DNA from 2 places in the Bacillus tequilensis genome. Region 2 is predicted to be linked to the other one. Evidence: riboswitches for the same ligand, from Rfam matches in the RefSeq annotation. Region 2 holds a riboswitch; the other holds the start of a gene.

Region 1 (16,126 bases), 500 kb from region 2:
GAATTCCTTTTTCCGCAAGGCCGAGAAGGCCGTTCAGATCCTCCCTTGAAAAAGTCGCCTCTTCCCCGGTTCCCTGAAGTTCCACAAAACGGCCGCTGCCGGTCATGATGACATTCATATCAACTTCAGCGGAAGAATCTTCTTCATAATTTAAATCTAACAAAATTCCCTGTTCTTTATCAATTCCGACAGAGATCGCAGCAAGAAAATCAGTGATCGGATTTGTCTTGATTGTGCCCGCTTTCACAAGCTTGCCAACCGCAATCGCCATCGCAAGAAATGCTCCTGTAATAGAAGCGGTTCTTGTTCCGCCATCTGCCTGAATGACATCACAGTCAATCCAAATCGTCCGTTCCCCAAGCTTTTCTAAATCTACAACTGCCCGAAGCGCGCGGCCGATCAGACGCTGAATCTCCATTGTTCTTCCTGAAATTTTCCCCTTCGAAGATTCTCTGATTGTTCTTTGGTTTGTGGCCCGCGGCAGCATGCTGTATTCAGCTGTAATCCAGCCTTTTCCTCCGCCCCGCAAAAACGGCGGCACGCGGTCCTCAACAGACGCGTTGCAAATTACTTTTGTATTTCCCGCTGTTATTAGAACAGAACCTTCCGGATGGCTGATAAAATCCAAATCGAATGTGATTGGACGCAGCTCATCATGTTGTCTTCCGTCATGTCTCATGTTTTACCTCCGATTGTATGTACATAAACCAATTTTGTCCCGGAAATTGAATAAAGAAAGAGGCAGCCGGAACGCTAACCTCTTTCTTTCTAGTATATCAAAAATCCCAATTTAAAAACTACCTGTATTCACTTGAGAAGGTCTAGAGACTGGTTTTGTGAGCTTTTCGCCTTTTTCGTTTACGAGCTCTGACTTCCCGTTCACTTTAACAGAGACACTTTTTACATCCGGCTGCTCCGTTAATGTCAGCACAATGCTGTTCAGCACTTCTGAAGAAATCATTTTCGTCTTTTCATCGGCGCTCCCGAATATAGATTGATTGAAGTTTAACGTCACGCGCCCGTCTTTCATTTTCGGTTTGCTGACCAGCTTTACATCTCCACTGAAGTCTGTTAAGAGCCCGCTCACCTTGCTTGGGCCTTTAGCAAGTTCATTGATCGCTGCGGAAATATCATCTGTTTCCGAATTGTCAATTCGTTTTGTCACCGGCACGTAGTACTCACTATTCTCGTTTTCCGCCAAATAATAGACAGTGAGCGGATGTGTTGCAGTGAGGTCATTCACGCCGGATGTTTCCATGTTAATCCCGTCTTTACGGCTTAAATCATCTGAGATCGGCGTGCCGCCTACAGGCATCTCCTTCAGTTCATGGCCATTAATTCTCAGCTTTACTTTGTCTATCGAACTGAATTGCGTCAGCGTCCATGTCACAGATTGAACAATCTTCTGTTCGTCTTCCTTCTTATAATTTTTGAATTCATTAGAGAAATCAGCTATTGCCGTCCCATCTTTTTTGATGTCTACGTTAACGGTTGTATCAGCCGGCAATACGGCTCTGAAGCCATTCGGAAGAATTTCTGACACAGGCCCGCCTTGAACCAGATATTCAAGCGCCTGCTTGGCCGTGCTTTCACTTTTCGGAAGAGGCAGCGTTTGCGCGACGACATACCCGTTTTTATCAATGAGATAAAGCTCCCTCATGACTGCAGATGAGGCTTGATCTGCTTTGGCGGTATCGCTTTTTTCACTTTTTGTTTTATCCGCAGCTGTTGTATTTGAATCGGCCCCCGCTTCATCGTTCACGTATGTAACGTCTTGAGGCGGATCAATTTCCTCGGCTGCCTTATCAGATTGAAATAAACCGCATCCGGATAATAGCAAGGCAGAGGTGAGACAAGCGGCACCAATGACTGCAGGTCCTTTTTTCAGCATACTTTTCCCTCCTAAGGCTGTTTGTACTATTATGTATACGAGCCTATTTAGGAAATAGACCGAAGAATTCCGGCAAAACAGAAAAAACCCGCAACATGCCGTTGCGGGGAAAAACTATCTTCTAATCGGTTCTTGCAATGAGATGCCTTCCACATGGCCCACTTCATGGCCGAACCAGTCATCTGCGATTTTCGCAAACTGATCGCGTGCTCCTGTTGTCAGGAACTGATGATCCGGGGCAATCAGAGACTGGTTCAGCAGTCCTTTATATGAGAGAATCGTGCTGACTTCCCGGGCTGTTTCATCTCCGGACGAAATAATGTTTACGTGCTCTCCCATATACCGCTGAATCGGTTCTTTTAAAATAGGATAGTGGGTGCAGCCTAAAATCAGTGAATCAATCGATGTGTCTTTTAATGGATACAGCGATGTTTTGACAATCTCGTCTGCTGTTTTGTCGAGAAACTTCCCGCTTTCCACAAAAGGCACAAGCAGCGGACAGGCAAGATTCTCAACCTTCAGGTCAGGATTTAATGCCAAAAGCGCTTCTTCGTAGGCATTGCTCTTAATCGTATTCTCTGTGCCGATAACACCGATATGCTGATTCTCCGTCACTTTTATCGCTGCTCTCGCACCCGGCTGGATTACTCCGACCACAGGGATGCCGACGCTGCGGCGGATGTCTTCCAATGCAATCGCTGTTGCTGTGTTGCAGGCGATCACGAGCATTTTGATATGATGGTTTTCGAGTAAATAATTCGTCAGCTCCCACGTATATTGAAGAACTTCTTCCTCAGGGCGCGGCCCGTATGGACACCGTTTTGTATCCCCAACGTAGATAATATTTTCTTTTGGTAGCTGTCTCATGATTTCCTTTGCAACGGTTAAACCGCCAACCCCGGAATCAATGACTCCAATTGGTTGTTCCAACAAAATCGCCTCATTTTCTCTTCATTTCATGCTGCAGTTTCATCAATGATTTTTCGAAGATGGCTATTTCTTCATCTGTAAACGTTTCGAACATATCACGCAGATATTCCTGCCTTTTCGTAATGACCTCTTGGATAATCCGTTCTCCTTCAGGCAGCAGGTGTATCCGGACAACACGTCTGTCCGCCGGATCCTTGACCCGCTCGACAAGCTCATTTTTTTGCATGCGGTCGATTAAGTCCGTTGTCGTGCTGCACGCCAGATACATTTTGCCAGATAGTTCGCCAATTGTCATATCCCCTAGTTCAAAAAGCCATTGCAGGCCGACAAATTGCGGCGGCGTAATCGCATATTGGTTAAGGATCTCTCGTCCTTTTTGCTTGATGATCGCGGCAATGTGGCGGAGTGACTTTTCAATATCCGCAACATGCTCCAAAGGTTTTGATGTCATTTGTCCATCCCTCACTCAAGGATCTCTTACGCACAAAAGCGTTCCGTGTCTATTTTCCTTCTTTTTTGAAGAAAATGCAAGACTCGCGGGAGAGAAATAGAGGACTTTAGTCAAACAACATCAAATCGTTTATGCCTTGCCATCCAAATTTTGCACAGCATTCCAAATATGGTTTCGAACATGACAAACAGCAATAACCGGCTCCTTCCTGAAAAGAAGGAATACCGGCAAGGATTAAAGCTCTAGCTCACCCATTCTAAGAAGCTCAACAACGGCTTGCGAACGCCCTTTCACACCCAATTTCTGCATGGCATTTGAAATATGGTTTCGAACGGTTTTCTCACTGATAAATAGCTCGCTTGCAATCTCCTTTGTTGTCTTATCTTGAACGAGCAATTCGAACACTTCTCTTTCTCTTTTCGTTAGCAGCGGCTTCGATTGAAATTCTTTCTCCTTCAAGTATTGTAACCCTCCTTGCTAAGGTGAGAGCGAATCAGAAACGAATGGGTTTTGATATAGTCAAGATATCTTATGTAAGAAGGGCACAGGAGGTGACGTCTACAAAAGAATTAGTTCAATCGTGTATGAAGAAGGATTTCTTTCTCCTCACTCGTCCAGCTGACAGCCTTGCCGCTTTCCTTTGAGACTTGGACCATCACTACAGCTCCGGTAAAGCAGGGCTCGCCATTGCGGTTCTCTCCGAAATAATGCAGGGTAAGAGATGAACTGCCGACCGCGCTTGTTTTTACATAAATGCGCAGCTCTTCATATGGCATGACTTGGCGCAAATAATCGCATTGCTGGCTTGCCACGACTGTCATGGTCTGTTTGCTTTCATTCATCATGTTCAGCTTTTTAAAATAAGAAATCCGCGCCTCCTCAAAATATATGAAAGGGATTACATTATTCATATGACCGAACATGTCCGTCTCGGAAAATCGCACGGCTACTTCAATAAAAAAAGAAAAGGATGTTTTCCATTCTTGAAAAGTCAGATCAATATAAGCGGGAAGCTTCATCTTTATTCATCTCCTTATTGTTAAAAAAACCTCTCCCATGCGGAAGAGGTTTTTTCTTCTTATACTCTGTCGCTTCCGAAGAAATTGCGGAACGCTTGTAAGTTTGTATCTCTGTTTAAGGCTGCAATCGAAGTGGTGAGCGGGATGCCTTTCGGACATGATTGAACGCAGTTTTGCGAGTTGCCGCAATCTGCAAGGCCGCCTTCATCCATCAGTGCTTCTAATCGGTCAGATTTGTTCATGGCGCCAGTCGGATGTGCGTTAAACAAGCGAACTTGAGACATCGGTGCCGGCCCCATGAATTTCGATTTGCTGTTCACATTCGGGCAGGCTTCAAGGCAGACGCCGCACGTCATGCATTTTGATAATTCATATGCCCATTGGCGGCGTTTTTCCGGCATTCTCGGTCCCGGTCCTAAATCGTACGTGCCGTCAATCGGTATCCACGCTTTTACTTTTTTCAATGAATCAAACATTCTGCTTCGGTCAACCTGTAAATCACGCACGACCGGAAATGTTTTCATTGGTTTTAAACGGATCGGCTGTTCAAGCTGGTCGATAAGTGCCGTACAAGACTGGCGGGGCTTCCCGTTTATGACCATTGAACATGCGCCGCATACTTCTTCAAGACAGTTCATATCCCATGTGACTGGGGTTGTCTTTTCACCTTTCGCGTTAACCGGATTCCGGCGAATTTCCATCAGAGCGGAAATGACGTTCAGGTTCGGGCGGTATGGAACCTCAAATTCCTCATCGTAAGGCGTGCTGTCAGCTGTATCTTGACGTGTGATAATAAATCGTATGGTTTTTTGTTCACTCATGATTATTTCGCCACCTTCTTCTTCGAGTAATCCCGTTTCCGAGGCGTTATCAGTGATACATCGACATCCTGATACTCAAATTCCGGCGCTTCATACGGGCTTACATGTTTAGCCATTGTGGTTTTGAGCCATTCATCATCATTACGTTCAGGATAATCCGGTTTATAATGGGCGCCCCGGCTTTCATTGCGGTTGTAAGCGCCAAGGGTAATCACCCTAGCAAGCTGAAGCATATTCGAGAACTGGCGCGTGAACATCGCTCCCTGATTGCTCCATTTTGTCGTGTCATTGATGTTGATCTTTTTAAAGCGTTCCATTAATTCCTGGATTTTGTCATCCGTTTTCAAAAGCTTGTCATTATGGCGGACAACCGTGACGTTGGCCGTCATCCACTCACCGAGCTCTCTGTGAAGAACATAGGCATTTTCGGTCCCGTCCATCGCCATCATCTCAGCCCATTTTTCTTCTTCTTTTTTGACGTGAGCGTCGAATAAAGAGGAAGACATGTCTTCAGCTGAAGATTCTAAGCCGTTTACATATTTCACTGCATTCGGTCCGGCCACCATTCCTCCGTAAATCGCAGAAAGCAGGGAGTTTGCTCCCAAACGGTTGCCGCCGTGCATGGAGTAATCACATTCCCCAGCTGCAAACAGTCCCGGGATGTTTGTCATTTGATCATAATCCACCCATAAACCGCCCATAGAGTAATGGACCGCCGGGAAGATTTTCATCGGAAGCTTCCGCGGGTCGTCTCCCATGAATTTCTCATAAATCTCAATGATGCCGCCAAGCTTAATATCAAGCTCTTTCGGATCTTTATGAGACAGATCGAGATACACCATGTTTTCGCCATTGATGCCGAGCTTCTGGTTCACACACACATCAAATATTTCACGTGTCGCGATATCACGCGGCACCAGATTTCCATAAGCCGGGTATTTTTCCTCAAGGAAATACCACGGTTTACCGTCTTTATATGTCCACACGCGTCCGCCTTCACCGCGCGCTGATTCACTCATCAGCCTTAGTTTGTCATCGCCAGGTATGGCTGTCGGGTGAATTTGAATGAATTCTCCGTTTGCATAATACGCTCCCTGCTGATAAACGATTGACGCAGCAGATCCTGTATTAATCATGGAGTTAGTCGATTTCCCAAAAATGATTCCCGGTCCGCCCGTCGCCATAATGACAGCGTCAGAACGGAAGGATTCAATTTGCATGTTTGTCAGGTTTTGCGCCACAATTCCGCGGCAGGTTCTGTCATCATCCAATACGGCGCCAAGGAATTCCCAGCCTTCGTATTTTGTGACTAATCCCGCAACTTCGTATCTGCGCACTTGCTCGTCCAGTGCGTAAAGCAGCTGCTGTCCCGTCGTCGCACCCGCATAGGCTGTTCTGTGATGCTGTGTACCCCCGAATCGGCGGAAATCCAGCAGCCCTTCAGGCGTCCGGTTAAACATGACGCCCATCCGGTCTAGTAAGTGGATGATAGAAGGTGCCGCTTCACACATCGCTTTGACCGGCGGCTGGTTGGCCAGAAAGTCGCCTCCGTATACAGTGTCATCAAAATGTTCCCACGGAGAGTCACCTTCCCCTTTTGTATTGACCGCTCCGTTTATGCCGCCTTGGGCACAAACCGAATGAGAACGTTTGACAGGAACGATGGAAAACAGCTTAACCGCCATTCCTGATTCCGCTGCTTTAATTGTCGCCATAAGGCCCGCAAGACCCCCGCCGACTACGATAATGCTTGATTGACTCATGATAGCCCCTCTCCCTCTGTTAATCTAGTACTCTTATACAAATGCAAAAATCGCTTTTAAGCCTACGTAAGACAGTGCAACAAAAATAATCAGCGTAACGTACGTCGAAATTCTTTGAGAACGAGGCGTTACCGTGATGCCCCATGTAACAGCGAAAGACCATAAACCGTTCGAGAAGTGGAAAATTGTCGATAAAACACCGACAATGTAAAAGCCAAGCATAGCCGGAGAGCTCAAAATATTCGCCATCATGTCGAAATTAACCTCAGCGCCCATTTGTGCGGCAATACGGGTTTCCCACACGTGCCAGCTGACAAAAATGAGGGTGATAATACCGGTTACACGCTGCAGGACGAAGAGCCAGTTTCTCATATAGCTGTATTGGCCTGCGTTATTTTTTGCAGTAAACGCTATGTACACACCATAAACTGCATGATAAATTAATGGTAGAAAGATAATGAAAATTTCCAAGGCATACCTGAAAGGCAGACTATCCATAAAATGAGCAGCATTATTGAATGCTTCAGCGCCCCTTGCGGCAAACTGGTTGACGACTAAATGCTGAATAAGAAAGATGCCGACCGGTATGACACCAAGCAAGGAATGCAATCTTCGAAAATAAAACTCTCTGTTCCCAGACATTACTTTACCCCCTGTTTGATAAGTGCGAAATGTGCTAAATTTCTTCCCCCACTTCTTTCAATTGTAAGCACTTTATTAAGATTTATTGACAATTTCATTTTACTCCTCCCTCAAAAGGGCGTCAAGAAAACGCGTACATAAATTGCAATTTTCCGAATTGATTAGTTGATTGAAAAATTTTATTTTATTAATATATGTTTCTGCTTAATTTTTCATTAGAATTACAGGATCATTCTGTAATCCTCCCCCCTGTTTGAGCTATAATATACGAAGGAGAGGGGAGACAGATATGAAGTCTAAATATGAAGCATCTATTGACAGCCTTAAAGAAATTGAAATGAACGCTTATGCCTACGAACTAATACGAGAGATCGTTCTCCCAGATATGCTTGGCCAAGATTACTCTTCCATGATGTATTGGGCAGGAAAACATCTCGCCCGTAAGTTTCCTCTTGAATCATGGGAGGAATTTCCGGCCTTCTTTGAAGAAGCGGGCTGGGGAACCCTCACCAACGTAAGCACTAAAAAACAGGAGCTTGAATTTGAACTTGAAGGGCCGATCATTTCCAACCGGCTGAAATATCAGAAAGAGCCTTGCTTTCAGCTTGAGGCTGGTTTTATCGCTGAACAAATTCAATTGATGAATGAGCAGATTGCAGAATCATACGAACAAGTGAAAAAGAGAGCCGATAAAGTGGTTCTGACTGTGAAATGGGATATGAAAGACCCAGTGTAAACAAAAAGGCGGTGACTGCATAGTCCCGCCTTTTTGATGTCATTACACAGCTGAAGGGTGTTTTGAAAGCTCAAATGCATCGTGCAGCGCTTCGACCGCTTTCACCATGTCATTTTCGCTTACAACGGTTGACACTTTGATTTCAGATGTACTGACCATTTTAATTAAAATGTTCTTTTCCGCAAGTACAGCAAACATTTCAGCCGCTACACCAGGATTTGATACCATGCCAGACCCGACAATGGATACTTTAGCCAATTTGCTTTCCGTCTCGATTTTCTCGAATTCAAGCGCGCCTTTGTATTCTTCAAGCACTGCAACGGTTTGGTCTGCGTCTTCTGTTTTGACAGAGAAGGAAATTCCGGTATGGTTGTCTCCGGTTTGCGTTTGGATAATGATATCAACGTTAATGTTTCTTTTGGCCAGTGTTGTAAAAATGGTAGACAACGTTGTCAGGCCGCCCGTCAGCCCGTAAATGGTTACCCTTGTGATTTGATCTTCAAACGCAATGCCTCTGACAATTAAATTTTGCTCCATGGATGATTCCTCCTCAATTAATGTTCCCGCTTCTGGTTCTGTACTTGAACGCACTTCTAACGGCACTTGGTAATTCTTCGCGAATTCAACGGCTCTCGGATGGAGGACGCCGGCGCCTAAATTGGCAAGCTCAAGCATTTCATCGTATGAGATGCCGGCAAGCTTTCTCGCTGATTTCACATAGCGCGGATCAGTTGTAAACACTCCGGGCACGTCCGTGTATATGTCACATTTATCCGCTTTTAATGCGGCAGCCAAAGCGACTGCTGTTGTGTCTGAACCGCCCCGGCCCAGTGTCGTGATTTCAGAGTCCTCTGTCATGCCTTGGAATCCTGCGACAATGACAATCTTTCCTTCTTCAAGCTGGTCTGCTAAAGCCGAAGTGTCGATATCTGTAATTCTGGCGTTTCCGTGAACGGCTTCCGTGCGGATTCCCGCCTGCCAGCCAGTGTAAGACACAGCGTCATAGCCTTTTTCCTGCAGCGCCATTGAAAGCAGGGAAATGGTGACCTGCTCGCCTGTCGCCAGCAGCATGTCCATTTCGCGTTTGCTCGGCTCGCTAGAAATTGCTTTTGCAAGGCTGACCAATTCGTCAGTGGATTTTCCCATAGCCGAAACGACAACAACGACTTGATGGCCCTTCTGTTTTTCTGCAATCGCGCGGTTTGCTGCGTTTTGGATTTTTTCGACCGAGCCGACGGAAGTACCTCCGAATTTTTGTATGATAAGACCCATGTATTACCACCCTTTACATTTTGGTTCGTGCGGGTGAGAAGAAAGAGCGCTTTGTCCACAATAAAAAAAGCAATGAGAGGAAATGCTCTCATTGCTTATCAAGTAATCATCATGAATGATTATGAACAACGAGATAGCCCTCCAAGAAAATGATTTCTTGACAGCCTTACATTTATTCAATGCACGGCCAGCAAATAATTCCGATGGGGTTTTATTTGCTTCGGCGACGCTCCCCTTTCAGCCTTTTTCACAGAATCCATCTTTCTCCAAAGGCTTACTCTTGAAGTTCGCACCTCTATCTTCACCATATAACACGATCTAACTATGAAATTAGTTCACATTTTATCAGATCTTATTCAAAAGGACAATATTATTTTTGTAATTTGTCGTAAAGCAGCTGAGCCGCCGCTTGGGGAACACCTGCTTTTTGAATGTCCTCAATGCTTGCTTCCTTCATTTTTTTAACGGAACCGAAATGCTTTAACAGCATTTTCTTTCTTTTCTCGCCGATACCGGGGATGTCGTCCAACACGGATTGAAACGCGCTTTTTCCGCGGATTTGCCTGTGAAAGCTGATTGCAAACCGGTGCACTTCGTCCTGAATGCGCTGCAGCAGGTAAAACTCCTGGCTGTTTCGTTCCAAATACACTGTCTCCAACGGCTCCCCGATGAGTAAATTTGAGGTTTTGTGCTTTTCATCTTTCGCTAAACCGGCAATTGGGATATCCAAGCCGAGTTCGTTTTCAATGACATCTCTTGCGGCGTTGATCTGTCCTTTTCCTCCGTCAATGATAATCAGATCGGGCAGCGGCAGGTTTTCGCGAAGCACTCTCGTATAGCGTCTTCTGACCACCTCTCTCATTGATCCGTAATCATCCGGCCCTGTAACGGTTTTGATTTTATATTTGCGGTATTCCTTTTTGTACGGTTTGCCGTCCATAAACACGATCATCGCGGAAACCGGATTTGTCCCTTGTATGTTTGAGTTATCAAATGCTTCAATTCTGTGAGGCGTATAAATATTCAACGCTTCACCGAGTTTCTGCACAGCCCCAATGGAACGTTCCTCATCCCGCTCGATTAAGGAGAATTTTTCTTTCAGTGCGATTTTCGCGTTTTTATGGGCCAGCATGAGCAGTTCTTTTTTCGCGCCTTTCTTCGGCTGGTGAACGTTTGTTTCCAGCAGCTGTTCAATCATAGATTGATCTACGCTGTCAGGCACTAGTATTTCCTTAGGAAGGAAATGGTTGTTTTTTGAATAGAACTGCCCGATGAACGTAAGGAACTCCTCATCTGCTTCCTGATAGAGAGGAAACATGCTGACATCTCGTTCTATAAGCTTTCCTTGGCGGATGAAAAAGACCTGTACGCACATCCAGCCCTTATCATACGCATAGGCGAATACGTCACGGTCGACTAAATCGTTCATCGTCATTTTTTGTTTTTCCATCGTTGATTCAATATAGGCGATTTGATCACGAAGCTCCTTTGCCCGCTCAAACTCAAGATTCTCGGCAGCTTCATGCATTTTCTCTTCAAGCTCTTTTTTGACCTCATTATAGCCGCCCTTTAAGAAACGGGTTATGCCCTCAACCAGCTCTCTGTTCGTCTCTTCGGAAATGTCCTTAACACACGGAGCGAGACATTGGCCGAGATGATAGTAAAGGCACACTCTGTCCGGCAGCTTGGAGCATTTTCTGAGAGGATACAGACGGTCGAGCAGTTTTTTTGTTTCCCTTGCGGCCTGTACATTCGGGTACGGCCCGAAATAGCGCCCTTTGTCTTTTTTGACATTGCGGGTGACGATCAGCCTTGGGTGACGTTCATGGGTGAGTTTTATGAAAGGATAGGTTTTGTCGTCTTTGAGCATGACATTGTATTTTGGATCATGCTTTTTGATTAGGTTCATTTCTAAAATCAGCGCTTCAAGATTGGAGGACGTCACGATATATTCAAAATCCTCGATTTCCGTCACAAGCCTTTGTGTTTTCGCGTCGTGAGAACCGGTGAAATAGGAGCGCACTCTGTTTTTCAGCACTTTTGCTTTTCCTACGTAGATTACAGTCTGCTGCCGGTCCTTCATGAGATAACACCCCGGCTGATCGGGAAGGAGGGCTAGTTTTTCTTTTAGTTGTTTGTTCATATGGTACCCTTCCTTATGTTTTAATCCTATGTTTCCAGTTTAACACGAACGTTTGTTTTTCTCTATGTTCACGATTGGCGAATAAAAAAAAGCGATCCCTCAATCGGAATCGCTCTGGCTTAAGCAGCCGAAACTTAAAGATGTTTGTTTACAAGCTCTTGAAGCGCTTCTTTCGGTTTGAAGCCGACAGAAGTTTCAACAACTTCTCCGTCTTTTAACACAAGAAGTGTCGGGATGCTCATAACGCCGTATTTTCCGGCTGTTTCTTGGTTTTCGTCCACATCGATTTTTACGATTTTCAGTTTGTCTCCCATTTCTTGATCCATTTCTTCAAGAACAGGTGCAATCATTTTGCAAGGTCCGCACCAAGGAGCCCAGAAGTCTGCCAGTACGACGCCTTCGCTTGTTTCAGCTGAGAAAGATTGATCAGTTGCTTTTACGATAGCCATTATTGAATTCCTCCAATTGTGAAATGATGATTTTTAGTATAGCATCTCCCATTCGTTCACGCTATTTTAATGCTTACAAATTATTTTTTCCTGGTCACAATCGGTTTACTCATGTTTATTAGGATTGAATGGGATATGTAAGCGTTATTAAAACACAAATCTGATTATGGCCCCGATCACTACAATAGCCCCGATGATCATCAGAATGGTACGAAGCATAGGATAACATCTCCTCTTCACTGTCATTTACCTTTACCATGCCCTCCCGGAGCTGTTTTAAAACATGAAAAAGAGCACCGGCATGAAGCTCCGGCGCCCGCGCGATTAAGAATCCGCCCGCACTGTGAGTAAAACAACCGACATGGGCGGCAGCTTTACTTTCAGTTTGTTTTTTTGAAGCGTATATCGGCTGAAAGGTTCCGGTTTGACGTGATGAGGATCGTCAAACGTGTTATGCGCATTCATTTTTTCTGCCGTGAGTATGACGCCAGATTGGTCCGTTATCTTGTGAAGGCCTCTCAGCTCGATTTCAGCCTCCGCTTTGTTTTGATGATCGATGTTGCAGATCGTGATGTTGATATCGCCTTCTGGATGTTTCGATGCCGAAATGCTGATTTGCGGCAGCGTTTCCCCTTTCCATTCGTAGTCAGCAGACGTTGTTTCAGTCTCTAAAAGTGAAGCGTCCTGGTGTACCTTAAACATATCAAATACATGGTATGTCGGTGTCAAAAGCATCCGCTCTCCCTCAGTCAAAATCATCGCTTGAAGAACGTTGACCGTTTGGGCGATATTTGTCATTTGCACCCGGCGGCAATGCTTGTGGAAGATGTGGAAATGAGAAGCCGCCACCAGCGCATCACGAATGGTATTTTGCTGATATAGGAAACCGGGGTTCGTGCCTGGCTCAGGATCAAACCACGTGCCCCACTCATCAATAATCAGCCCGATCCGCTGCTCCGGATCGTATCGGTCCATAATGGTGCCGTGCTTTTGAATTAATTCATCGATATATTTGGCTTTTTTCATCGTAATGAACCACTCATCCTCCGTGAACTCTGTGGCTGATCCTTTGCCTTTCCAGAAATCACCCGGAATCGTGTAATAATGAAGGCTCAATCCGTCCATCAGGCCAGCGGCTTTTTTCATAAGCACATCTGTCCAATGAAAGTCATCCACATTTGCGCCGCCTGCAATTTTATATATGTCATTTTCGCTGTAATTGCGGACATAGGTTTGAAAACGCCGGTACAAATCTGCGTAGTATTCAGGGTGCATATTGCCGCCGCACCCCCAGTTTTCATTGCCCACGCCGAAATATTTCAGCTTCCAGGGCTCCTCTCTTCCATTTTGTTTTCTCCAGTCTGACATTGGCGTGCCTTCTTTAAAGGTCATATACTCGATCCATTCCGCCATTTCCTGAACGGTTCCGCTTCCGACATTGCCGCAAATGTACGGCTCGCATTCGAGCAGCTCGCAAAACATCATAAATTCATGCGTTCCGAATTCATTTGATTCAATGGTTCCGCCCCAGTGTGTGTTAAGCATCGTCTTACGGTCTCCGACACCGTTTGCCCAATGGTATTCGTCCGCAAAGCACCCGCCCGGCCACCTGAGGACGGGGACATGCAGCTGTTTGAGCGCTTCCAGCACGTCCTTTCGTATGCCGTTTATGTTGGGAATGTGTGAATCCGCGCCAACCCAGATGCCCTCATAAATCCCTCTTCCTAAATGCTCTGCAAAGTGACCGTATATATTTTTGTTAATGGTTCCTTTTACAATATCTGTCTGGATTACTGCTTGATGTTCAGACATGCCTGACCATTCCTTTCATACGGATATGAAAAGCACCACAGTCAAATTTACGATCTGTCTTTTGCCTGAGGAGTCAGCATGAATGTAAGCGCTTTTAAAGAAACTTTATTATATATGTTCGTACATGTCAACGACGTTTCCTGCATGAACTTTATACTTGTACGTATGTATCTCCACATACAAAAACCCCGAACTTCAGCAGTCCGGGGTTTTCTCTATGAGTGTATATTTAATTGCTTGAATTCCTCACTTAATAACGGAACGACTTCAAATAAATCGCCTACAATTCCGTAATCCGCTATTTTAAAGATATCTGCTTCGGGATCTTTATTGATAGCGACAATCACCTTACTGTTTGACATGCCGGCCAAATGCTGGATAGCGCCGGATATGCCGCAGGCAATGTACAAATCTGGGGTGACGACTTTTCCGGTCTGGCCGATTTGGAGAGCGTAATCGCAATAGTCGGCGTCGCACGCCCCGCGGGAAGCTCCGACTGCGGCTCCCAGCACCTCGGCAAGCTCCTGCAGCGGCTGAAATCCTTCCTTGCTTTTGACTCCGCGGCCGCCCGCAACGATAATTTTTGCTTCAGAGAGATCAACGCCGTCCGCTGTTTTTTTCACGACCTCCTGAACAACGGTGCGGAGGTCAGTAAGAGAAACATCAACGCTTTCGATACTTCCCGACCTGCCGGCATCTTTTTCTGAAGCCTGAATATTATTGGGGCGAATCGTTGCAAAAATCATCGGATCGGTTGAAATGACACGTTCAAACGCTTTTCCCGAGTAAATCGGTCTTGTAAATACGACATTTTCTCCAGTAACGCTTACATCGGTAACATCAGAAATTAAACCTGTTTGCAGCCGGGCGGCAAGCTTCGGTGAAAGATCCTTGCCCATTGCCGTGTGCCCGCATATGACCGAATCAGGTTTTTCTTGGTTAATAATGGCCCTCATAACCTGGCTGTATCCGTCTGCGGTGTATGCTTTCAGCTTCGGATCCTCGGCTGTGAGAACTTTATCGGCTCCGTAATGGATAAGCTCCTGTGCGGTGTTTTGTACGTTTTCTCCGATCAGAACGCCGACGACTTCTCCATCGTCTGAAATGGTTCTTCCCGCAGCTATTGCTTCAAAGGTGACATTCCGCAATTCTCCGTCGCGAACTTCTCCGAGTACGATCACTTTTTTTCCCATTCTAACATCCCCCTGTTTCTTTGAATGTCCAAGCTTTAAATAACTTTAGCTTCGCTGCGGAGCAATGAGACGAGCTCTTTTGCCTGTTCGGCAGGTTCGCCTTTGAGAAGCTTCCCTGCCTCTTTTTTCGGCGGCAGAAAACGTTCAATAGTTTTCAGCTTTGGCTCAGCATCCTCTTCGTCAAGGCCGAGATCATCAAGCTCAAGCTCTTCAAGCGGTTTTTTCTTGGCCTTCATAATTCCCGGAAGAGATGGATAGCGCGGTTCGTTCAAGCCCTGCTGAGCCGTGACAAGCAATGGGAGTGTCGTTTTGATTTTTTCAACATCCCCTTCGACGTCCCTTTCCGCTTCCGCATCAGTGCCGTTGATTTCGAGTTTTGTGATCGTTGTGATGCACGGAATGTCCAGAAGCTCGGCAAGCCGAGGGGCCACTTGTCCTGATCCTCCGTCGATGGCTACATTTCCGCCGAGAATCAAATCAAACTCCTGATCCTTCATGTAGTGGTATAACACTTGAGAAATGGAATATTGGTCGGGTTCTTCGAGATCATCTTCTATGTTGATTAAAACGGCTTGGTCACATCCCATGGCAAGCGCCGTACGCAATTCCTTCTCCGCTTCTTCGCCGCCGGCAGTGACGGCAGTGATCGTTCCGCCGTGCTTTTCCTTCAGCTGGATGGCTTCTTCTATCGCGTACTCGTCGTATGGATTAATGACCCATTCCGCTCCATCATCCTGAATCTTTCCTGCTTCAATGACGATTTTTTCTTCTGTGTCAAACGTCCGTTTCATCAGTACAAATAGATTCATGATCATATCCCCTTTTATTCGCCTTTGAACTGAGGCTTTCTTTTTTCGAGAAATGCCTGGATGCCTTCTTTGGCGTCCTCTGACTCAAATGCTTCTCCAAACCGTTTTGCTTCAAGCTTTAAGCTGCCTTCATAGGAATACACCTTGTTGGAATAAAGAAGCTCAAGCAGAGATGCCAGCGTTTGCGGGCTTTTT
Region 2 (16,126 bases):
TCGAGAACGCGTTTGATCATATCCACAATCGCTTTCTCATCGTCTACGATTAAAATTGACGCATTTTCCACTTTTATGTTCCTTTCTGTCACTGTTTTTTTCATCTTATCATTATATCGTTTATTTTTGGTACATTTTTGAATGGGAAAGCCGGACAAACAGAAAACGGGAACCCAGAAGATTCCCGTTTTTCGTATTTTAGATGATAAATGGTTATGAGTTCTCGTCCGCCATGTGCAATATAAACTCCCAAAACCCCGGAACGTCCTGGCACAAAAGCATATGAGCCTTTTCAAACATTTTGATCTTCAGCTCTTGCTCTAAATCTTCTCTTTCTTGATAGGAGGTATTGCTGAGTTTTTTTCTGATCATCGGTGAAAAGCATGCAATCAGATGTTCAATGTCATACATGTCGTCTCTTTGTTTCTTTTGTTCAAACTGTCTGTTCACAGCTTACTTTTCCCCCTTTTTTCGCGCCGCCAGCTGCTTTCTGATATTCTCAAGCCCCTTTTTATGAATGTTGGAAATGTTTTGCCGGGACTCCCCTAATGAATCTGCAATCTCCTGCATCGTAGCACCGTGAAGATAGACTTTCGTCAGCACGCTTTTTTGTTTGTCAGTCAGATTTTGGATCGCTTGATAGAGCTGATAATCCTGAACATGCTGGCTCAAATCATCCTGCTGGTCTAAAAATGCTTCAAATGCATCGCTTCCCGCTTCGGAAGGAAGCCGTTCTCCTGCTTCCGGATGATCCACTGTCAGCGGATACCGTTTTTGGTTTTTGCGAACCCGCTTATCAAAATCGATAGAAAAGATCCGAATCATTGAATTCATATACTTGACGATGCGAATTTCCTTATAAAATTGCTTGAATTGCTCGTCCAGCGATTTTGCATCTTTTTCGTTCGGGCTTTCCATTACGCTTTTGAACAAACGGTAATGCTGAGGATTGCTCAAAAAATGCTTCACGATGGGATGCTTCATTATCTCCTTACATTTCGACCGCAAAAGACCTTGATAGTCCATCAAACCGCCTCCCTACTAAATTAAATGAAGGAAAGCAAAAAAAAGTAAACTACTACTTTCTGACTAGCGTTTGCCTTACATACTCCAGCCGCAGTTTACGTTTTCTTAGATTTCCTTCACTTATATACATGACTGTAAAAAAGAAGGGAGGTATTTTCCCATGGATCAGGTTTTCATAGAGGAAGTGGTAAAACAGATCGGCAATCTAGGCTTTCCTGCGCTAATTGCCATGTACCTGCTGACCCGATTTGAGAGAAAGTTTGATCAGCTCATAGAACTGATGACAGAACTGAAAGATCATAAAGCAAAAAATTAATTTTCAACGGAAGTTGACTTTTCGCTGTTTTTTTTCACTTAACAAGACAGAAGGGAAAACGAAAGGCCTTTCACCTTCTCTTTCTGCTCACACATTTCATTTTTTAAGGAGGAGACAGTTTTATGAAAAAACAAAACGACATTCCGCAGCCAATCAGAGGAGACAAAGGAGCAACGGTAAAAATTCCGCGCAATATTGAAAGAGACCGCCAAAATCCTGATATGCTCGTTCCGCCGGAAACCGATCATGGCACCGTCAGCAATATGAAATTCTCGTTCTCTGACACTCATAACCGATTAGAAAAAGGCGGATACGCCCGTGAGGTCACCGTGCGTGAGCTGCCGATTTCAGAAAACCTCGCATCTGTAAATATGCGGCTGAAGCCAGGCGCCATTCGCGAGCTGCATTGGCATAAAGAAGCTGAATGGGCTTATATGATTTACGGAAGTGCAAGAGTCACAATTGTGGACGAAAAAGGGCGCAGCTTTATCGATGATGTAGGCGAAGGAGATCTTTGGTACTTCCCGTCAGGCCTGCCGCACTCCATTCAAGCCCTGGATGAAGGAGCTGAGTTCCTGCTCGTGTTTGATGATGGATCATTCTCTGAAAACAGCACGTTCCAGCTGACAGACTGGCTTGCCCACACCCCTAAAGAAGTGATTGCTGCGAACTTTGGTGTAACAAAAGAAGAAATCGCCAATTTGCCTGGCAAAGAAAAATATATATTTGAAAATCAACTCCCAGGCAGTTTAAAAGATGACATTGTGGAAGGGCCGAACGGCGAAGTGCCTTACCCATTTACTTATCGCCTTCTGGAACAGGAGCCGATTGAATCAGAGGGCGGAAAAGTATACATTGCAGATTCAACAAACTTTACAGTGTCTAAAACAATCGCATCCGCGCTCGTAACGGTGGAACCCGGTGCCATGAGAGAGCTGCATTGGCATCCGAATACTCATGAATGGCAATACTACATCTCCGGCAAGGCAAGAATGACCGTTTTTGCATCTGACGGCCATGCCAGAACGTTTAACTACCAAGCCGGGGATGTCGGATATGTTCCATTTGCAATGGGCCATTACGTTGAAAATCTTGGGGATGAACCGCTTGTCTTTTTAGAAATCTTCAAAGACGATCATTATGCCGATGTTTCCTTAAACCAATGGCTTGCTATGCTTCCTGAAAAATTTGTTCAAGCGCACCTTGAATTAGGCAAAGACTTTACCGATATTCTTTCAAAAGAAAAGCATCCGGTTGTAAAAAAGAAATGCAGTAAATAAAAGACTCACAGCTTGCAGAGATCACTCGTTCTCTGCAAGCCTTACTTCATAAGGAGCTGAACCAGTGAAACTTCAAACTTCTACAAAACGTCTATTGCGGCTCTCCGCACAGTACGTGCTGGCCGCCGCCGCAGTGGTATTGACCTATTATACAGTCATTTTCATTTTGTTTTTTTTAGCGGGAACAAGCTACCGCTCAACGGCTCATGTCCTGCTTTTTGCCGTGCTATTCCTTATCCTCGGGTTATTCTTTGAACCTTTTGAACGTCTGATCATACATAGTTTTACATTTTTCAGGACAGGAAAACGCTTATTCATTTTTCTTGCCGGCATCGTACAGCTGCTGTTTTTGTGGATGACTGCTTACACGACAGACCAATTGATGAGCGACATCTGGCTGTCCACTACAGAAGAAATGATCGTCGCAGCCGTTTTTTTGATCTTAGACAAATGCAACTCAGCCCTTCCAAGCTAAAAAAGAACGCATTCCGAATGGATGCGTTCTTTTTATTCATAGCGAAGCGCGTCTACAGGCTGAAGTTTAGATGCCTTGATGGACGGAAGCAAGCCGAAAATAATGCCGACTGCCATTGAAAAGATGAGTGCTCCCGCAACAGCCGGAACGGAGACGATAAAAGGCATCGGAAAAACGACCGTCAGCAGCTTAGCGATGCCGAAGCCCGCCAGGACACCGAGTATTCCGCCAATGCTTGTCAGCACAACAGCCTCGGTTAAAAACTGAAATAAAATCACCCGCCGCTTAGCACCGAGCGCTTTCTTAATCCCGATTTCCCTCGTGCGCTCCGTAACGGAAACGAGCATAATGTTCATAACGCCGATACCGCCGACCAAAAGTGAAATACTAGCGATTCCGCCAAGCAGCAACGCAAAGGACCGGTTAAAGGATTCCATTTCCTGTGCAATCTCCTGAAGATCTACTACGCTGTACTCTGCTTTTTCCAGCTCGGCATCAGACAGTCCTTGGTTTAAAAGATCAGCAGCCATTACACCCGCTTCTTGAATATGCTCAGACGAATCAGCCTGGACAGCAATCTGAGTTGGCGCATCAAAGCCTTCAATGAGCGGCCACACTTTTTTCGGTGCGTACAAAACAGGGTTCGCGTAGTCGCCTTCAAACATACTGTCCTGCTGATTTTTTTCTTTAAACACACCGGCAACCTTAAACGGCACACCATTCATCTCAATGTTTTGATGCAGAGCGTCTCCGTCTGGAAACAGTTCATCTCTGGCGGCCTCATTGATCATCACCGCTTGGCGTGTGCTGTTTAATTCGTTTTCCGTCAGCTTTCTTCCTTCGATTATACGGATTGGGAACATATCAAAATAATCAGCGTCAACTCCGTACACTTGAGGATATGAAACGTTTGTTAAATGAAAAACGCTCGCGTCTTCAGACAAATAGTATAAGGATAATCCTCTGATCATAGGATCGGATTTGATCGCCTTTACTGTTTCTTCCGCTACAGGCGGCGCGGACGTATACGACACCTGAGAAGAGCCGCTGCCCTGCTCTTCCCCGCCCAATGGCTGATAGACAACATTAATCGCGTTATTCCCCATGCCGATCATGCTCTGCTTTAATTGTTCACTTTGGCCCTTCAGCATCGAAACAATCGCGATAATTGCCGCTATGCCGATAATGACACCGAGCATTGTCAAAATCGATCTTAATTTATGAGAAAAGATAGACTGAAAAGAGATTCGAATATGTTCAAGCATGGCTGATATCCCCTCTCTCATCTAAAACCAACTCACCGTCTCTGATAAATACGGTTCTGTCAGCTTTTTTAGCGACGTCCGGGTCGTGGGTAATCATAATAATGGTCTTGCCTTCCTGATGGAGCTCAGAAAACAGCGACAAAATTTGTTCGCTTGATTTCGTATCAAGCGCCCCGGTCGGTTCATCAGCTAAAATAAACCTCGGCTGATTGACAAGGGCCCTCGCTATCGCCACCCGCTGCTTTTGTCCTCCTGACAGCTTCGGAGGCTTGTAAGAGACTCTGTCTTTTAACCCGACCTTTTCCAGTGCCTCATAGGCTCTTTGTCTTCTTTCTTTTTTCTTCACTTTATTGTAGATCATCGGCAGTTCGACATTTTGCAGCGCGGTAAGACGCGGCAGCAAATGAAAGGTTTGAAATACAAACCCGATTGATTCATTGCGGATTTCGGCTAAAGCGCCGTCCTTCCCTTTCAAAATATCTATCTGGTCAAGCGTATACGTTCCTGAGGTTGGCCTGTCCAAACAGCCGATGATATTCATTAACGTTGATTTTCCAGAACCGGAAGGCCCCATAATCGCCAGAAACTCCCCCGCCTGGACAGTCAGATTAATATGCTTCAAGATTGGAACTTCTTCTTTTCCCAGCCTGTACGATTTCGAAATATTATTCAGTGTCAGCATTGACTGTAACCTGCTTTCCTTCCTTGACCGCGGGATCAGGATAGATCACATAATCTTCCGGCGTCAGGCCGTTCTTAATTTCCACCATGTCATTTTTATCAGTATCCCCGAGTTCCACAGGCTGTTTGACCGCTTTCTGCTTCTCATCCGCTTTCCACACGTATGGTTCGCCGTCATCCTGAATGACCATGTCGGACGGCAGTTTAATGGTGTCCGCATCAGCCTCATCACCCATCACTTCGATGTTGACATGATAGCCGACTTCGAGACCCTTATGGCTGTCTAATATAATAGTGAACGGATAGTTAGAGGATTGAGGGTTCATTTCTTCCTCAGCAAAACTTTCTGATTCCTCACCCTCGCCTGCTCCCGCTGGAAGCTTGCCGATCGAGGCGACCTTTCCTTTCCACTCGCCTTCACCGCCTGTTTTCAGCGTAACTCTGACTTTGCTGCCTTTTTTAATTGTGTCCATTAACAGCTCGTTGATTTGGCTTTTGACCAGGTACTTCCCCGTCGAAACAATCTGGATATACGGACCTGCCGCTTGGTCACCTGTTGCTCCGTCAGCGATATCCTGATTGACGCTTTGAACGATCCCGTCATGCTTGCTTGTCATGACATTGGAACCTTTGTTTTTTGTCAGGGCAGCCAGCTCTTTTTGATGCTGCTTCAGCTCAAGCTGGCTCGTTTTCAAATCGAAATTGGCCTGATCAAGCTCATCTTGAAGCTGTGATTTCTCCTCTTTTCCGGCCGCCTTCAGCTTCTTTTCCGTTTCCGTTATTGATGTTTGCAAACGGCTGATTTGCAGATTTGTCATTTCGATTTGCAAATTGGCTTGCTCAGTCTCGTCGGAATGATCCTCACCCTCATACTCAAAAAGCTTATCGCCCTTTTTAACCTGGTCGCCTTCTTTGACATATGTTTTTTTAATGCTGCCTTTTTCCGGATCAATATATACCTTCTGCTGTTTCTCAGGCTCAACCTTTCCGGAAAACGTTTGGCCAGATTCTGATTCTCCTCCCATGTACACAGCTACCGACTCGGCATAAGGCTCCGATGTTACGGCAACTTGGTTCATGTGAGTAAAAAAGGTAAAACCGACGGCTCCGATCCCAGCCAATACAAGCACACCGGCACATATTGCACCGCCAATAAGCCATTTTTTCTTCTTGGACACCACGATCTCCTCTTTCTGTAAAATATGTAATATTTACGAAACATTCTACCGATATTATCTATTAATTCAAAAAGACTTTCAATCTATTTCTTGAAATAATGGAACCAAATAGTAAAATTGTATTTTCGCAGACAAAAATAAAAAAATCCCGGCTCTGAACCGGGATTTTTCTTACACAGAAACTAGCGTTTTGTCATTTTTAATCAGGTCATAAGTCAAACATACAGGTTTATTTGTACGCGGATCAGTCACAATCTCGGCATCAATCTGAAATACCTGCTTCAGAATGTCCGGTGTCATGACCTCCAGTGCGGTGCCTTCCTTGATGACCGTGCCTTTTTTGAGTGCGATCATATAATGAGAAAAACGGGCCGCATGGTTAAGGTCATGAATGACCATTAATATCGTCCGCCCCTGCTCTTTGTTGAGTCTGTCAAGCAGCTGCAGAATTTCAAGCTGGTGGGCGAGATCAAGATACGTTGTAGGTTCATCCAGCAGCAGCAGCTCAGTCCCTTGCGCAAGCGCCATGGCTATCCATACACGCTGACGCTGTCCGCCTGAAAGTGCCTCAATCGGCCGTTCAGCGAATTCGGCCATGCCTGTTTCTTCAAGCGCCCATTTGATAATCCGGCGATCTTCATCATGTAATCTGCCAAATCCTGATTGATGCGGAAACCTGCCGTACGACACCAATTCAGACACAGTTAAACCGTTCGGCGCTTCAGGTGTCTGCGGAAGAATCGCCATATCTTTCGCAATGTCCTTTGTAGACATTTTATGAATGGCTTTGCCGTTTAAATAGACGGCGCCTGTATGCGAACGCATGATTCTCGACATTGTTTTTAAAATCGTTGATTTCCCGCAGCCGTTCGGGCCAATTAAGGTGGTGATTTTCCCTTTAGGAATCGAAATATTTAAATCCTCAACAATCACCCTGTCGCCATAACCAATTCCAAGCTGATCGGTTGTTAATGAATGCATATTCGGCCCCCTCCTCTAATTCGTTTTCATCAATAAATATATAAAGTAAGGCGCACCTAACACGGAAATGACAAGCCCGACCGGAATTTCTGACGGTGCCAATACATTCCTCGCAAGCGTATCAGCGAGCAAAAACAGAAATGCGCCAATGAAGGCGGAGACCGGTATCAGCGTCTGGTGACGAGGTCCAGTAAGCCTTCTTGCCACGTGGGGCGCAATCAATCCTAGAAACGCGATGCCCCCTGCAGCTGCCACACATGAAGCGGCAAGAGTGACCGCTGCCAGAAGAAGAATCCGTCTTTCCCTTTCAACAGCAGTGCCCAGCCCTGTCGCTAATTGGTCTCCAAGCTGCAAAATATTCAAATAGCGTGCCTTATATAAAGTAAACGGCAGCAAGATCACAATCCAAGGGAGGATCGCCCAGATCATATTCCAGTTTGCCCCCCAGATCGAGCCGGATATCCAAACCGCAGCTTGCATAAAATCATGAGGGTCCATCTTGAGCTGAAAAATCAGCAGCAGGGCGTTAAATCCGGCATTCACGCCAATGCCGACTAAAATCAGCCGAATCGGTGTCACGCCTTTCTTCCAAGCCAGAAGATAGATCAGAAATGCGGCGAGGATTGCGCCTGCCAAAGCACTGAATGGCAGCATAAATGTTCCGAAAAAACCGAGATCTGAAGCTGATCCTTGAAAAAAGTAAATGAAAAGCACAACTGCTAGTGAGCCGCCGGCGTTAATTCCGAGAATACCCGGTTCAGCCAGATCATTTTGAGACACGCTTTGCAAAATGGCTCCGGCAACAGCGATCCCTGCCCCAACGAGCAAGGAAAGGATGATTCGGGGCAGCCTGAACTCAAATAAAACCAGTTCATCACGCGCCGTTCCTTGGCCGAAGAAGACCTGAAGCGTTTTAAGCGGCGCAATTTTGATAACGCCCGCATTCAAGCTGATAAAAAAGACCAGCACGATGAGCAGAAAGGTTACAGCCATCACAACGAGCGGTTTTTTTGTTTTTGTTTTCATTACAGCCCTCTCCTTTCACGGCGTGCCAAATAAAAGAAAAAGGGAACGCCGATGAGAGAGGTCAGCGCGCCGACAGGCGTTTCAAAGGGCGCGTTTACAAGTCTTGCCGCAATATCAGCAAACACAAGCAGAACAGCGCCAAGCACCGCCGAGCAAGGAATGATCCAGCGATAATCCACACCGACTAAAAACCGGGTAATATGGGGAATGATCAGTCCGATAAATGCGATGGTGCCGGCAATTGATACCGCAGCTCCCGTCAAAATCACAACGACAAGCATGCCAACTGCCTTCACCGCTGATGTATATTGTCCAAGCCCTTTCGCCAGCTCGTCACCGAGACTCAGCACTGTCACCGACCGGGCGATGATAAAAGCAAGCGTTAAACCGACAGCCCCTGCGAGAAGCAAAAGGTGGACACCCGACCATTTCACACCCGCTACACCGCCTGCGTACCAAAAGCTGATATCCTGAGCGACATCAAAGCGAATTGCAACAGCGGTTGAAACCCCCGTAAAGAAATAAGTGACTGCTGTTCCCGCGAGCGCAAGCTTTACAGGCGTAAGTCCGCCTCTTGCAAACATGCCGATGCCCATTACCGTTGATGCCCCCAGCCCAGCTCCTGCAAAGGACCATAGTACAAGCCCCATCGCAGAAAGCCCTGGAAAAAAGGCAAATGCAATCGAGATGGCAAACGCGGAGCCAGATGTAACGCCCATAATCGAAGGCTCTGCCAAAGGATTTCTCGTCATCCCCTGCATAATCGCCCCCGACACTGCTAATAAAGCGCCGACAAGCGCGGCTGCAGCCGTTCTCGGCAGCCGAAGGTCGTGTATGATTTGGTGGGACGTTTCAGTCGGCTGAAAATGAAAAATGGCGTCCCATATGGTGCGCAAATGAATATCTGCTGCACCGAGAGATATGGATAAAAGCGCGCCAAAGCCTAGCAAGCATATCCCTGCAATAAGGACGATGACCGCGCTATATGACCTTGACGTCCATTGGATGTCTTCTGATGTAGTCTGGCTATATTTCTTATGACTCAACAGCCGTACTTCCTTTCCGATAATGATAATGATTATCAATTGTTGTTCCAGTATATCACTTTTTTCTGCTGATGTAATAGATCGTTTTGAACAAAAATGAGAATATCATCGCAAAAATATCATGCCAACTAACACTCTCGATGGTATAATTATATTGATAATGATTCTCTTTATCATCATTTTTCAGAAAGAAGGTATGAGATATGACCCCTATATACAAGAAAATCGGAGCCGCGTTTTTTGCCCTGCTATTGATTGCAGCGCTGGCAGCCTGCGGGAATAACTCAGAAAGCAAAGGCTCTTCCTCTAGCTCAAAAGGCGAAGGAACCTTTACATACAAGGCTGAAAACGGGAATGTAAAAATCCCTAAGCATCCTAAACGGGTGGTTGTCATGGCGGACGGCTACTACGGCTACTTCAAAACACTGGGCATCAACGTCGTCGGTGCGCCTGAGAATGTATTTAAAAATCCTTACTATAAAGGAAAAACAGACGGTGTCACAAACATCGGAGACGGCACTTCCGTTGAAAAAGTCATTGATTTGAACCCTGATTTGATTATCGTCTGGACAACCCAAGGCGCTGATATTAAAAAGCTTGAAAAGATCGCGCCGACCGTCGCGGTAAAATACGATAAGCTCAACAACATCGAACAGCTGAAAGAATTCGCAAAAATGACGGGAACCGAAGATAAAGCCGAAAAATGGCTGGCTGAGTGGGATAAAAAAGTTGCGGCAGCTAAAACAAACATCAAAAAAGCCGTCGGTGACAAAACCATTTCCATCATGCAATCGAACGGAAAAGACATTTACGTATTCGGTAAAGATTTCGGAAGAGGCGGAAGCATTATTTACAAAGATCTCGGCCTGCAGGCCACAAAGCTCACAAAAGAAAAAGCCATTGACCAGGGCCCTGGATATACAAGTATTTCATTAGAAAAGCTCCCTGACTTCGCCGGGGATTATATTTTCGCAGGCCCATGGCAATCAGGCGGTGATGATGGCGGCGTATTTGACAGCTCTATTTGGAAGAACCTTAGCGCCGTTAAAAATGGCCATGTCTATAAGATTGACCCGATTGGCTTCTATTTCACAGACCCGATTTCATTAGAAGGCCAACTGAAGTTTATTACGGAAAGCTTAACAAAATAAACCGAAAAGCCGCATAGACTATTCATATGGAGCTGTCTCATCAGCAGATCGATACATGCGCTTTCGGTATTCATCTTAGCGCTCATTCTGTTTGATTTGCCGGAAAGGCTGAAAAAACATTTTTGCGTATGCGATTATCTATTTCAGCTTTTCTGTCAGCCATTGTTATTTCAATAAAAAAGACACCTGGCAAAGCTCAGGTGTCTTTTTTGTTTTATGCTTGTTTTTCTTTCTGGAACTTTTTAATCACAAATGGATAAACGATCAAGCCGACAAAGAATAAACCGATGCCGAGAATAAATGTTGTTAAATCCGCTGTGCCTGTTACGATAACAAACAAGGAGTATACACATGCTAAAATCGCAATCAATCCGTCTTTTAGACGGGAGCCTTTCAGCTGGTCATACGTTTCGCCCTTGATCACAAGCTTCAAGCTGTAGATCGCTGATACCAAATACGGAATGAGATACGCAAGCGTTGCCGCTGTCGTTAAAAATGTAAATGCGTCACTTATTGTCCGGGAAATAACCGAGAAAATGAAGACCTGTGACATCACATTTGTAATCACTAATGCGTTAACCGGGCTTCCTTTTTTATTCGTTTTCGCAAAGAATGCCGGGAAATCTCCTGCTTTAGCAGCTTGGTATGGAACCTCAGAGCCAAGCAAAATCCAGCCGAGCATCGTTCCGAATAAGCAAAGGATAGCCAAAAGCGCCATAATTACGCTTCCCGCGTTTCCAACAATCGCATACAGTACATCAACGAACGGTTTTTCAGAGCCGACAAGCTTATCATGCGGCAGAACACCCATCGTAATTAAAGTGACAATAATATAAATGCTTAAGGCAATCAGCAGCCCGGTAATTGTCGCACGTTTCACATCACGCTGAGAACGCGCACGGCCGGATAGGATTACCGCCGATTCAATTCCGACAAACGCCCACAGTGTAGAAATCGCGGCGTTATGCACCTGGCCGCCAATTCCAATGCTTGTGCCGTTTTCTCCTTGAATCGGGAAATAAAAATGACCGAATAATGCCGTTTGAAACACAAACAACCCAGCAACGATAAAGAAGACAAAGCCTAGTACTTTAGAAAGCGTTGTGACAAAGTTCAATTTACTTGCACCGTTAATGCTTGCAACAAGAATCGTGTGCGTTCCCCATAACAAGATCGTACATACTGCAAACGTCAGCAATTGGCCGAGTGTCACCTCTTGCCCGCCGATCGAAAACATTTCACGTTTATCAACCAAAATCGGGAAGAACGAAGTCAAGTAACCGGCGAGACTCGTAATGATCGCCACGTTACTGATCCAGCTCGCCACCCAGTAGCCCCACACCATTGTGAAACCGGCGGCGTTCCCTTTCTTCGGATCAGCGAACAGCGCTCTTGCATAACTTTGCGGCCCCGCTGTCAGCTCAGGCTTGCGAATGGACAAATGCCCGAAAACAAGTGCAATCATCAGCACGCCGGCACCTGTCAAAAGCCAGGCGGATATAGCGCCGAACGGACTCGCGATTGAAGCAAGCGAGCTCGGCAAGGAGAAAATTCCTGATCCAACCATATTTCCAACGACAAACGCCGTTAATAACCAAAAACCCCATTTTTTCGTCTGTTCCATTTCAGTACCTCCATGATTCTTTGTACGGACCAGACCCCGAGATCATATAAACGCAAAAAAAGCCTGAACAAAAGTCCATGCTTAAAGAAACACACACCCTTGATCTCCGGATAGCCCTCCGCGAAAAAGCACGCGGCAGTCCTGCACTTATTCAGATACAGTCCCAGCATAGAGAAGGATCGGCTTTCTCCACACTTCGGCGCTGATGCCTTTTACACATGTTTAACAGCTCCTGTCAGCCTGGCATGTGTGACTCATCATCCGCGCAACCTCTACCTCACTGAGAAAGAGTGAGGATTTAAATATTCAGTTACTCCCAGAAGGTTATCAAAGAAAGAATGATCTGTCAAAGGGAACAGATGGAAAATACGGATAGAGCAAGGCCCTATCCGCATGTGGTTATCAATTATTTTTCTTTTTTTGCACAGCTTCTTGAAGCGGATCATCTTTTAGGGCTGAACCAGCATCTTCAAGAGCTCCTTGGATTACGTTTTTTTCTTTATCAGAACGTTTTCCTTTTTCTTTATTAAAGAAACCCATTCGAATCACCTCTTTTAGAAAATAGGTACATGTTTAAGATGCCTTTTTCCTTTAAAAATTATGCACGACATTTTTATCATCAAAAGTCCTGTTGATCAAACATACATTCTCTTGATATATTTGTAATTCAGAGATTTTTGCAAAAGATAAAAGGAGAAGCGTGAAATGACTGGAAAAACACACATCATGGGAGGCATCGCTTCTTGTACGGCAGCGGCTTATTATTATGGATTTGATCCAGTGCTTATGGCTGCGTCAGGCGCGGTTGGGGCTTTGATACCCGATATCTGCCATACGCAAAGCAAAATAGGGAGAAGATTTCCTATTTTATCGAAAGTGGTCAGCTCTGTTTTTGGCCACCGAACTTTTACACACAGCCTGCTGTTTCTGCTCATTATGTTTTTGATCACAACAACATATATTCCAAATCAAAACATATCCACCGGGCTGATGATCGGAATGGCGAGCCATTTGATTCTCGACGCTTGGACGGTGAACGGCATTAAATTATTGTTCCCTTCAACGATCCGCGTACGGCTCCCCTTATATATGAAGACAGGCAGTTTTTCTGAGCAGCTGGTGCTGGCCGGCCTGACAATCGCTTCATGTTATTATTTTTATATGCTGTTCCATGCACGCATGTTTTAAACATGAATGCGAATACTTGTCTGAACGGGCTGTTTTTAGTAGGTTTACATAAGAAGCATTTCATGCAGATGATCAAGAAACGTGAGGGGTCATATTGATGAAAGGAACCTTTTTTCACAATCAGCGGTTTTTATGTTTTTCGATCGTATTGATGTGGATCAAAACATATGCGATCTATAAACTCGGTTTTGATTTGCAGACCGATTCTCTGTTAGAAGAAGTGATGCTGCTGATCAATCCGCTCAGCTTTATCCTTCCTTTATTCGGGATCGGCCTGCTTTTGAAAGAAAACAAGCAGCAGGTCTTTTTGCTGATTGCCAATTTGGTTCTGACGGTCATCTTGATCTCCAACACGATTTTTTACGGCTTTTATATCGATTTTATCACCATCCCGGTTTTGTTTCAGGCCAGTAATATGAGCGATATGGGCAGCAGTGTAAAAGAGCTGTTCAATCCTCTGTTTATCGCCCTGTTTGCGGATTTGTTTTTTCTTTTATGGCTTGCCCGAAAAGAGAGACACCCGCGGACAAAAGCCGCCCCCCGCACGATCAAACGGTATTATGCAGTTTCCTGCGGCATGATTTTATGCACTTTGGCACTTGCTGAAGTACAGCAGCCGAAGCTTTTGGCACATTCCTTCGACAGGGAAATGCTCGTCAAAAGCATCGGTCTGTTTCAGTTCCATCTCTACGATACGATTTCTCAGACTGTTAATATGAGCGCGAAAGCATTCGCAGATGAAGACAGCATGACTGCGGTTAAAAACTACACAGAGGCCGATTACAGCAAGCCTGACCAAAGCAAATTCGGGCTGGCAAAGGGGCGCAATGTCATCTTTGTGACGCTTGAATCGACCCAAAGCTTTGTCCTGAATGAAAAGGTAAACGGAAAAGAAATTACCCCGTTTATGAACGATCTGATCAAAAAAAGCTATTTCTTTGATTATTTCTATCAGCAAACTGAACAAGGCAAAACATCTGATTCAGAATTCATCGTCGCTAACTCGCTGTATCCTTCCCTTAGCGGAGCCGTCTTTTTCACGAAAAGCGACCATCAATTTCACACGATGTACAAATCGCTCAAGCAACATGATTATTATTCAGCCGTCTTTCACGCCAACCATAAAACATTTTGGAACAGAGATGTGATGTACGATACATTTGGGATTGACCGTTTTTTTGATGTTGATGATTTCCATGTCACTCCCGGCACATCGACAAACTGGGGCTTAAAGGATAAGGAATTTTTAGAGCAGGCCGCCGGAAAGCTGAAAAGCCTGCCGCAGCCGTTCTACAGCAGTTTCATCACGTTAACGAATCATTTTCCGTTTGAGATTGATGAAAAGGATCAGCTCATAGATGAATTTGATTCAAGCAGCAACCTGTTAAACCGCTATGTGACCACGGTGCGCTACGAAGATGAGGCATTGAAGCATTTCATCAAAAAACTGAAGGACGAAGGCTTATACGACAATTCGATGATTGTATTTATGGGAGATCATTACGGGATTTCAGAAGCCCATAACGAGGCGATGGCCGAGTTTTTAGGAAAAAAAGAAATCACGCCGTATGACAACATTCAGCTCCAGCGCGTGCCGTTGATTATACATATCCCGGGAATAACAGATCAAAAGCCGGAAATCATCTCTGATGCCGGAGGACAGGTCGATGTCAGGCCGACACTGATGCATCTGCTCGGCATTGATACAAAAGGCGATGTTCAATTCGGCAATGATTTGCTGTCAAATGACCGCACCCCATTCGCCGTGCTGAGAAACGGCAGCTTTATTACGAACGACTATGTATACACAAAAAACACGTGCTACAGCCAAAAAACAGGCGAAGTGCTGGAAGATCAGGATGCGTGTATTCCTTTTAAGGAGAAAGCAAACGAAGAACTGTCTCTCTCTGATAAAATTTTAAACGGTGACCTGTTTAGGTTTTCTGAATAAAAGAATCCCTCTTTCCAGAGGGATTTTTTACGTTTCCAGCAGCACTTTGCCTGTCAGCCTTGTTTGATAGCCATTTAAATGAGACAGATTCGCTTTATATTCCTCGGAGTTCAAGATCTCCTTCACAGCCTTCAGCAGCTGTTCATGTTTTTTCAAAACGACGATATCATATTGTTCATCAATGAGCGGGATAAAATCTACACTGCCCATATGTGCAGCGTGCTGCGCTCCAATACCCGCGTCAGCCTGTCCGCTTGAGACTTGTGAGGCGACAGCGTAATGATCGGTCACAATGTCGCTGTATCCCATTACATCAGCCGAATTCACACCAAGCAAGCCAAGCTGTTCATCAAGGAGCACTCTTGCGCCAGAACCTTTTTCTCTGTTGATGATTCGGATATCAGTTCTTTTTAAGTCTTCCCAGCCTTGAATGTTTTTCGGATTCCCTTTTTGCACATACAGTCCTGCTTTGCGAAGAACGGCGTTGATGAGACAAAATGGTTCGCCTGACAAAATCCGTTTTACATAAGGTGCATTATATTGGCCCGTTTCCGCATCGTACAAATGCAGGCTGACAATGTCGCATCTGCCTTGAAACATATCAATCAGGCTGTTTAAGCTTCCTTTATATTTGCGGAGCGGCGTCTCCTGAATGGCATTCTCCAAATGCTTGCTGAGCAGATCCATCGAAATGTCCTGTCCGCTGATCATGACATTCGATCTGCCGTCTGTCTCCGCCTCCTGCCGCTTTCTCGGCTCTTCAGCAGCAGCAATAGGCTGAGACATTCTCATATTCGTCTTATATTGCTTTAAATCTTCGTCGTCCACACGCATTTGCCTGCCGACACGGTAAGCAGGCAGCACGCCTTTTTTAATCAGATCATAAACAGTCAGCTTTGATACCTTCAGCAAACCTGCAACTTCTTCTATCGTATAGG

Evidence for each region. A riboswitch is a leader RNA that binds a small molecule or an ion and turns the genes downstream of it on or off. The one in region 2 is predicted to bind lysine.
Region 1: linked by a shared signal. The riboswitch ahead of G4P54_RS14555 (aspartate kinase) and the one ahead of G4P54_RS17145 (amino acid permease) in region 2 are both predicted to bind lysine.

What each region holds. Positions count from the first base shown of each region.
Region 1 is NZ_CP048852.1:2,718,195-2,734,320, forward strand. It holds gene rph (ribonuclease PH) at 1-679, opposite strand, end outside; gene gerM (spore germination protein GerM) at 791-1,891, opposite strand; gene racE (glutamate racemase) at 2,006-2,824, opposite strand; gene G4P54_RS14520 (MarR family winged helix-turn-helix transcriptional regulator) at 2,832-3,272, opposite strand; gene gerE (spore germination transcription factor GerE) at 3,507-3,731, opposite strand; gene G4P54_RS14530 (acyl-CoA thioesterase) at 3,842-4,291, opposite strand; gene sdhB (succinate dehydrogenase iron-sulfur subunit) at 4,351-5,112, opposite strand; gene sdhA (succinate dehydrogenase flavoprotein subunit) at 5,115-6,875, opposite strand; gene sdhC (succinate dehydrogenase cytochrome B558) at 6,909-7,517, opposite strand; gene G4P54_RS14550 (YslB family protein) at 7,807-8,253, shown strand; gene G4P54_RS14555 (aspartate kinase) at 8,296-9,525, opposite strand; lysine riboswitch at 9,652-9,831, opposite strand; gene uvrC (excinuclease ABC subunit UvrC) at 9,896-11,668, opposite strand; gene trxA (thioredoxin) at 11,803-12,117, opposite strand; gene abfB (alpha-L-arabinofuranosidase AbfB) at 12,442-13,929, opposite strand; gene etfA (electron transfer flavoprotein subunit alpha) at 14,145-15,122, opposite strand; gene etfB (electron transfer flavoprotein subunit beta) at 15,158-15,931, opposite strand; gene G4P54_RS14585 (enoyl-CoA hydratase) at 15,946-16,126, opposite strand, start outside.
Region 2 is NZ_CP048852.1:3,221,980-3,238,105, forward strand. It holds gene yvrH (two-component system response regulator YvrH) at 1-71, opposite strand, end outside; gene rsoA (sigma-O factor regulator RsoA) at 214-450, opposite strand; gene sigO (RNA polymerase sigma factor SigO) at 454-984, opposite strand; gene G4P54_RS17095 (YvrJ family protein) at 1,187-1,342, shown strand; gene oxdC (oxalate decarboxylase) at 1,465-2,622, shown strand; gene rsiO (acid stress-sensitive anti sigma factor RsiO) at 2,687-3,097, shown strand; gene G4P54_RS17110 (ABC transporter permease) at 3,130-4,362, opposite strand; gene G4P54_RS17115 (ABC transporter ATP-binding protein) at 4,355-5,044, opposite strand; gene G4P54_RS17120 (efflux RND transporter periplasmic adaptor subunit) at 5,028-6,221, opposite strand; gene G4P54_RS17125 (ABC transporter ATP-binding protein) at 6,393-7,202, opposite strand; gene G4P54_RS17130 (FecCD family ABC transporter permease) at 7,218-8,228, opposite strand; gene G4P54_RS17135 (FecCD family ABC transporter permease) at 8,228-9,274, opposite strand; gene G4P54_RS17140 (iron-hydroxamate ABC transporter substrate-binding protein) at 9,478-10,425, shown strand; gene G4P54_RS17145 (amino acid permease) at 10,640-12,049, opposite strand; lysine riboswitch at 12,153-12,332, opposite strand; gene sspJ (small acid-soluble spore protein SspJ) at 12,452-12,589, opposite strand; gene G4P54_RS17155 (metal-dependent hydrolase) at 12,755-13,237, shown strand; gene G4P54_RS17160 (LTA synthase family protein) at 13,335-15,188, shown strand; gene G4P54_RS17165 (substrate-binding domain-containing protein) at 15,216-16,126, opposite strand, start outside.